One region of the Clostridium paraputrificum AGR2156 genome, then DNA from elsewhere that is predicted to be linked to it. Evidence: predicted binding sites of a transcription regulator. Region 1 holds the regulator's gene; the other holds the start of a gene.

Region 1 (4,476 bases):
CCATAATTACTTTAATAATTCTTTTATCAATACAGCTCTTTCAGCTTTTTTCTCTTTATTAGTCAATGATTTACCTAATTTATTTTGTATAGCCTCATCACTTGTATAAACTAGAAGCTTGTTCAAGATATCTTTATTTAAGTCTAGGACATACGTCTCTACTCCTAACCTTAAATATGATAATAATTCTACTAGTTCTTTATAAGACATTAACTTAGCATTTTTTAATATTCCATAGGATCTAAATATCTTATCCTCTAATTCATCTTTACATTTATTAATTACTATATCCCTAAACTTAATCTCTTCTTGTATAATATTTTCAACTACTCCCTCCAGATTATTAATTATCTCATCTTCAGTTATGCCTAAAGATATTCTATTTGAAACCTCATATATATTACCATCTGAATATACTGGATTTATAGTCATTCCTACCTGACTTAACCCCTTTGAAATATTAGTAATTTCTTCACTCATTGACAATGCAGGTAAGTGTAGTATTACTGATGCTTTCATCCCAGTACCAACTTTACTAGGAGTAGATGTTAAATACCCAAAATCTTCGTGAAAAGAATATGTTATATATTCTTCTATTAAATCATCAATCTTATTAGCAACTTCATATACTTCTTTTAAATTCATTCCTTCCGTAGTACATTGTATATTTAAATGATCTACCTCATTAATCATTATGCTAATTGTTTCTTCTTTATTAATAATTAAGGCTGCTCTATCTTTTCTCTTAACTAATTCCTTAGTTACTAAAAGTTTTGCCTCATATGACTTTATATAATCAATATGATTATCCCAAAACTTTATTATTTTTAACTCTTCATCATCTAGTTTGCTAAATATAACATTAGATAATTTATCTACATTCTTTTTAGCATCCTCCACCTCTAGTTTATCTGTAAATAAAATTCCTTCTAAATTTCTAGCTAAGGAAAGTTTACTACACAATATTAAATCATCATTTTGGGCCTTACTATAAATCCAATTTCTCATCTTTGCCCACCTCTGTCCTACTATTTTCTATATCTTTTATCTTATCTCTTAAGACTGCAGCTCTCTCATACTCTTCTTCTAAAATAGCTTTTTGTAGTTCCTTTTTTAAATTAACATACTTCTTTTTCTCAACAAGCTTAACACCTGAACGTTTTGGAACCTTTCCTATGTGCTCTAAATCCCCTTGTATTCTTTTAAACATAGGTCTTAAATAACTAGAAAAACTTTGATAACATTCATCGCAACCTAATTGTCCACTAGCTTTAAATTGAGAATACGTCAATCCACACTTTTTACATATAACTTCTATTTTATTTGGTTTATTTTTATCAATGGATTCAAAAAAACCACCTAAAATATTGGGAATAGAAATTTCATCTATGCTTCCTAATGAACCAACTAAAGAAATATCAGAAATTTCTTTAGCACAACTTTCGCAAAGTCTTACTTCAGACTTCTCTCCATTGATTAATTTTATTAAATGTATTGTTGCCACTCTCTTATTACACTTCTCACACAACATAAATACCACCCCTATGATAATATGACCATAACCATCCCTTTAAGAATATCTGCTCTAGATTTATTCTTCTCTTCTATAGAAATTAAAGATCTATCATTAATAGCAATCTTCATAATTTCTTTTTCTCTTTCTGTAATTATATCTAATTCATATAAATTTTCTATTATTGATAATGCATTATGGTATGTAATTGATGAACCTATAGCATCATATATTAATCTACTTCTTTGTTCTGTTCCATCATAAGTTAATTGTTTTATTATAATATGACCACCGCCACCTCTTCTACTTTCTATAACATAACCTTTATCAGAGGTAAATCGTGTAGTTAATACATAGTTAATTTGTGATGGTGCACATCTAAATTGATCAGCCAATTCATTTCTTTGTATTTGAACTTGATCGCCACCATTCTCATTTAGCATTTCTTTAATAAAGCTTTCAATTATATCTGAAAGTCTTGCCATAATATCACCTTCTTAAACGTTGTTTTTGACTTACTTTGACCTATATTTTAATAATAATATTAATTCATATTATTATCAAGCCATAATATTACTTCTTAGTTTAGTTTTTATAAAATTCCACATAATATACTTATAAATATTTAGGAGGTTTTTGTATGATTATAAGATGGCTAGGAGAATCTTGTTTCTTAATTCAAGTCTCAAATGGTAGAAGGGTTCTATTAGATCCTTTAAATCTTACAATAAATAAAATATCTAGCCTAAACCCAAGTATAATTACATTAAGTCATAATTATCTTAATATAGATAAAAGTTCTATACCAATATTAAAAAATTGCAATACAGTCAATACTTTGGGTGTATATAAATTTTACGATATTTTAGTTACTGGATACCAAGGATATCATGATAATCTATATGGGATAAAAAGAGGTGAAAATATTATTTACTCTACAGAAATTGAAGGAATTAAACTATGTCATCTAGGTCATATTGGCCATAATCTTTCAATTGACCTTATATCCACTTTATCAGACATAGACATATTATTTATACCTATAGGTGGACACTTTACAATTAATAGTCCTCAAGCTTTAGACATAATAGATATAATTAAACCAAAGTATATTATTCCAATGTATTATAGAAACTCCAATTGTACAAAGTTCTTAGATAGTCCTAAAGATTTTTTTATTAATTCTAAAAAAATAACTATAATAGATAAAGACTGTATTGATACTAATACATTAGATAGCTCCTCATCATTAAATACATTAATAATCAAAGATAGCTCTAATTACATAAATACTATATAAGAAAAAAGATCGTCATAAAATGACGATCTTTTAAGTATAAATTATTCTGCGTTTGGTGCTCCTACTGGACAAACATTTGCGCAGTTTCCGCAATCGATACAAGTATCTGCATCTATAACGAATTGAGTATCTCCTTGGCTTATAGCCTCAACTGGACATTCTGCAGCGCAAGCTCCGCAGTTTACACATGAATCATTAATAACGTATGCCATGAAAAACACCTCCTAATATTTATGGTAATTACACCATATACATTTTAACATGTTTCCATAACATTTAAAAGTAATTTAAATAAAATTAACTTCTATCTAACTTACTACCATATATCCTAGAATTTCAATAGATTCAATAATCTTATCTAATGTAACAAAACTTTCATTATATATTAATTGAATTTCTTTTTTATCCAAAGAAACTTCACATGCTATAACTCCTTCATTACTTGCTATAGCACCTTGAATATTCATAGCATCAGATGATTTATTCATATCATAAATCTTAATAACTGATTTCATATAGAAATCCCCCTATTTTTCATTAATTAAATCTTTAATAAGACTTTTATCTTCTTCTGATTCAATTTCTAACTTAATTTCTTTTTCATCTACAGAATCTTCATAACTACCTGAAATCAAAGCTATATTTTCTATCTTAAATTCTTCTATTACCTCTTCATCGCCTTTTCTTAATTTAACCTTAACAGCTTCTTTAACTGTATTATTACTAACAACTTCGCCCTTGCCATCTTCAGTTTGAACCACAGAACCAACCTTAGGTAATCTCTTTCTAATATCCTCATATGTGCTTTGTTCATAATTTAAACAACACATTAATCTACCACATATTCCTGATATCTTTGTAGGATTTAAAGATAAATTCTGTTCTTTTGCCATCTTTATTGAAACAGAAGTAAAGTCTCCTAAAAACGAAGAACAACACATTGGTCTGCCACAAGGCCCTAAGCCACCTAACATTTTAGCTTCATCTCTTACACCAATTTGTCTAAGTTCAATTCTAGTTTTAAATATTGTTGCTAAATCCTTAACTAATTCTCTAAAGTCTACTCTTCCATCTGCTGTAAAATAGAAAATCACCTTATTATTATCAAATGTATATTCTACATCTATTAGCTTCATTTTTAGTCCATGTTCTTCTATTTTAGAAATACATATATTTAGAGCTTCTTCTTCTTTATCTTTATTTTCTTTATGCTTAGCTATATCATTTTCGTCAGCTATCCTTAATACACTTTTTAGAGGTGGAATTACATCCTCTTCTTTTATCTCTTTAATCCCTATTACGCATTCGCCAAATTCAACACCTCTTGCTGTTTCAACAACTACATAGTCTCCCTTATTTATATTTAATTCATTAGGTCCAAAATAATATATTTTCCCTGCTTTTTTGAACCTTACTCCTACTACTTTTATCATTATTAACCCTCCGAAAGTCCCATAAGCATTACACTTATGACCATTGAATAATTTCCATTATTCCTTATATTTATTCTTGCTTCTCTAATCTTCTCTAACATTGCACTTAACTTTTTATACGACTTATTACTAGAAAACCTATCAATATATTCTAACTTATCAATGTTCATTATCATTTTTTTATCTTGTAGTTCTTTATATACTATAATATCCCTAATAAGTGATTCTAA
Region 2 (4,476 bases), on a different contig from region 1:
TGTATACAAGCTATTTTTCCCTTGTATAAAGTGTCAATTCATTGTTTTGTCCATCTACAACTACAGTTGAACCATAATGAACATCACCTTTAATAATTCTTCTAGCCAAGTTATTTTCAAGGGTATTTTGGATATATCTCTTAAGTGGTCTTGCACCATATACTGGATCATATCCTTCTTTTGCTAAAATACTCTTAGCTTCATCTGTTACTTCTAGTTTTATATTCTTATCAACAAGTCTTGCTCTTACTTCATCTAAGAATATATCAATTATCTTCTTAATTCCTTCTTCTGATAAAGGCTTAAACATAATAATATCATCAACTCTGTTTAAGAATTCTGGTTTAAACTTATTTCTTAAAGAAGCCATAACTTTATCTTTACTTTCATCAGTTATTTCATCACCTTGGTTATCTAATAAATATTGAGAACCAATATTTGAAGTCATTATTATAATTGTATTTTTAAAATCTACAGTTTTACCTTTATTATCCGTTAATCTACCATCATCTAAAATTTGAAGGAACATATTAAATACATCTTCATGTGCCTTTTCAATTTCATCAAATAATAGTACACTATATGGTTTTCTTCTAACAGCTTCTGTTAGCTGACCACCTTGTTCATATCCAACATATCCTGGAGGCGCTCCAACTAATCTAGATACAGCATGCTTCTCCATATATTCAGACATATCAATTCTTATCATAGCATCTTCGCTATCAAACATAGTTCTAGCTAAAGTTTTAGCTAATTCTGTTTTACCTACGCCTGTTGGTCCTAAGAAAATAAATGAACCAATTGGCTTATTTACATCTTTAAGCCCTGCTCTTGCTCTTAATATAGCGTTAGATACTGCTTCAACTGCTGCATCTTGACCTATAACTCTTTTTTGTAATTCAGAGTCTAATCTTAATAACTTCTCTCTTTCTCCTTCAAGAAGATTACTTACGGGAATTCCAGTCCACTTTGAAAGTACCTCTGAAATTTCTTCTTCAGTAACTTCTTCTTTTAATAATGCACCTTCATAGTTTTCCTTAACCTCAGCTTCTTTTGTTTTTATTTCTTCCTCTATCTTAGGAATTACTGAGTATCTAATTTCTGCAACCTTATTATAATCATATTCTCTTTCATATCTTTCAAGGTCACCACGTGCTTCATCAAGCTTAGTTTTTAAATCTTTTAAAGATGTTATATGCTCTTTTTCTTTCTCATATTTAGCTGTCATTTCATCATTCTTTTCTTTTAATTCAGCTAACTCCTTAGTTAAAGCTTCTAATCTCTTTTTAGAACCTTCATCCTTTTCTTTTTCTAGAGCTTCCTTTTCAATTTCTAATTGGAATACTTTTCTTCGTATAACATCTAATTCAGTTGGCAAAGAGTCAATTTCTGACCTTATCATAGAACCTGCTTCATCAATTAAATCTATAGCTTTATCTGGTAAATATCTATCTTGAATATATCTATTAGATAATTTCGCAGCTGCAACTATAGCAGAGTCATGAATTCTGATTCCATGGTGAATTTCAAATTTTTCTTTTAATCCTCTTAATATTGAAATTGTATCATCTACTGATGGTTCATCTACAATGACAGGTTGGAATCTTCTTTCAAGAGCCTTATCTTTTTCGATGTATTGTCTATATTCATCAAAAGTGGTTGCACCAATACAGTGAAGTTCACCTCTTGCAAGTAAAGGCTTAATTAGATTGCCAGCATCCATTGCTCCATCTGTTTTACCAGCACCAACTATTGTATGAATTTCATCTATAAATAAAATTATTCTACCTTCACTATTTTGTACTTCCTTTAAAACAGCCTTTAATCTTTCTTCAAATTCTCCTCTATATTTTGCACCAGCAATTAAAGAACCCATATCTAATGAGAAAATTATCTTATCCTTTAATCCTTCTGGCACATCTCCTCTTACTATTCTTTCAGCTAATCCTTCTACAATAGCAGTTTTACCTACACCAGGTTCACCAATTAACACTGGATTATTCTTAGTCCTTCTAGAAAGAATTCTAACTGCCCTTCTAATTTCTTCATCTCTTCCTATTACAGGATCTAATTTATGCTTTTTAGCTAACTCAACTAAATTTGTACCATACTTTGCTAAAGCATCATAAGTTCCTTCTGGGTCATTTGTCTCTACTCTTTGACTTCCTCTAACTTCACTTAAAACTTTCATAAAGTTCTTTTCAGTAATGCTATAAGATTTTAAAATATCTCCTACAGCTCCTGACTTTTCTTTATCTAGAATAGCTAACATCAAATGTTCAACACTTATATAAGAATCTTCAAACTTTTTAGCAAGTTCTTCTGCTTTTATTAAAACTTCCTCAACTTTTCTAGTTATATATACTCCTGAACTATTAGCACCTTCACCTAAAACTTTAGGCATATTATCTAAAGTTCTGTTTAACGTACTCTTTAAACCTCTTACATCAACATTCATCTTTGTTAGAATATTAGGAATTAATCCATCCTCTTGTTCTACAAGAGCAGCAAAAAGATGTATTACTTCTATTTGTTGATGATTATACTTAACAGCAATTAAATTAGCATCATTTAATGCTTGTTGAACTCTTATTGTCATTTTATCAACATTCATAAATCTTTCCTCCTTTAATCTCCTTTTAATATTCTTTTCTATATTTTTATAATAATACAAAAGTCAAAGAAAGTCAAAGTTATATTTTATTTTTTTGTTCTTTTTGATATAATTTTATTAATTACAATTTTTATGAGGTGAAGCTTATGAGGAAAGAGTATGTTACATATAACTCGGACCTACCAATACAAATTACTTATGCTACTATCAAAGAATATCCTCTACATTGGCATAATGCCATTGAAATAGTCTATGTGTTAAAAGGAAAAATAAATATATCTATAGATACAGATAACTTTGAACTTTATGAAAATGAACTAGAAATAATAAATGTTGATGAATCTCATAGACTTTATTCTAATGAGGATAATAAAATCCTACTATTTCATATAGACCAAAGCTTTTTTGAAAAGTACTATAAAGATATTAAAAATATTTATTTTTATACAAATACATCAGATTTAGGAGCTCAAGAAGGTGAAGAATACATTATATTTAGAACATTACTTGCAAAACTACTTTGTGAGTCAGTTCAAAAGGTTGAAAATTATGATGAAGAGATAGAATCTATTTTAATAGACTTACTCTTCCACCTAATAAATAATTTTCATTACTTAATCTATGACCAAGAAGAGCTAAAAGATAACAAAGAGCAACTTGAAAGATATCATAGAATTTCAAAATATATTTTTAATAACTACAATAATAATATTACTCTTCAAGCTATTGCTAAAAAAGAGTTTTTAAGCCCCCACTATCTTTCACATGAAATAAAAAATGTAACTGGATATAGCTTTACTGACCTTATAAACCTAACTAGAGTTGAAGAATCAGTTAAGCTACTTTTAGATACAGATATGAGTATATATGAAATTTCTGAAGAGGTTGGATTTTCACATACTAGGTACTTTAATAAGCACTTTAAAAGCTATTATAACTGTACCCCTCTTCAATTTAGAAGAAAAAATAAGTTTGATGAAGCTACTTTAGAAAAAATGAAGGACATTACCCTTCTTCCACTTGAAGATTCTATTGATATTTTATCTACTTATTTAGAAAACTATGAAAGATTTAATTACGAAAATAAACTTTGGACTATTGATGTAGACATAAATAACAACATCGAAAAATATAGTGATAAATTTAGAGAAATTATTAGTCTTGGAGATATTTTTGATTTAATGATTGAAGATAATAAGGATATTCTTGAATCTCTTCAAAATGAAATTCATTTTGAATACGGAAGGATAGAATATTTTTTCCATAATAATATGGGAATATTTAAGAGTAGTGACTTTATAAATTGGAACAGAGTTAAAACTGTATTAGAGTTTATGGCATCAATTGAACTGAAACCTCTTATAGTTATCGATAATTATGATTTTGAAATAGAAGACTATATTCACACTATAGAAAGCTTCCATTCTTATTTCTCAGAAATAGAATACTATTATTTATCTGATGTAAAATTTCAATTAAACTCAACTCTTTCTCTAGAGATAAAAGAGGAACTAAGAAAATATTTTAATAATAGTAAATTTAGTTTACTAGAAGAAGAGTTTGTTCCATTTAAAGAATTAAATCCTATTTATGATACAGCATATATGCTACCTTATATAATTCATAGTAGTATATTTACCCATAAAGATTTAAGTTTTCTTAGGGCTTTTGATGTTATTGAAAAAGAAATTTACTTAAATAATGAAGTTTTTATAGGAGCATCTGGGATAATTAATGATATGGATATACGTAAACCTTCCTACTATGCATATTATCTACTAAGCAAATTAAGTGGAAATGTTGTAGCAAAGGATGATGGATATATAGTAACCAAAGATAGAGATACATATAGTATTCTTTTA

What was found. Region 1 encodes CtsR, which represses protease genes until heat stress. Its sites were predicted from a motif close to AAGGTCAANNAAGGTCAAAT; they were not measured.
Region 2: a site for CtsR is predicted at 2,674-2,693, ahead of clpB (ATP-dependent chaperone ClpB). Genes of this name have one in related genera too.

Annotation. Positions count from the first base shown of each region.
Region 1 is NZ_AUJC01000017.1:18,625-23,100, forward strand. It holds gene G594_RS0113895 (hypothetical protein) at 7-1,008, opposite strand; gene G594_RS0113900 (UvrB/UvrC motif-containing protein) at 989-1,531, opposite strand; gene G594_RS0113905 (CtsR family transcriptional regulator) at 1,543-1,998, opposite strand; gene G594_RS19025 (MBL fold metallo-hydrolase) at 2,154-2,813, shown strand; gene G594_RS0113915 (DUF362 domain-containing protein) at 2,855-3,025, opposite strand; gene G594_RS0113920 (heavy-metal-associated domain-containing protein) at 3,122-3,328, opposite strand; gene G594_RS0113925 (PSP1 domain-containing protein) at 3,341-4,246, opposite strand; gene G594_RS0113930 (DNA polymerase III subunit delta') at 4,249-4,476, opposite strand, start outside.
Region 2 is NZ_AUJC01000001.1:211,830-216,305, forward strand. It holds gene clpB (ATP-dependent chaperone ClpB) at 11-2,614, opposite strand; gene G594_RS0101005 (helix-turn-helix domain-containing protein) at 2,761-4,476, shown strand, end outside.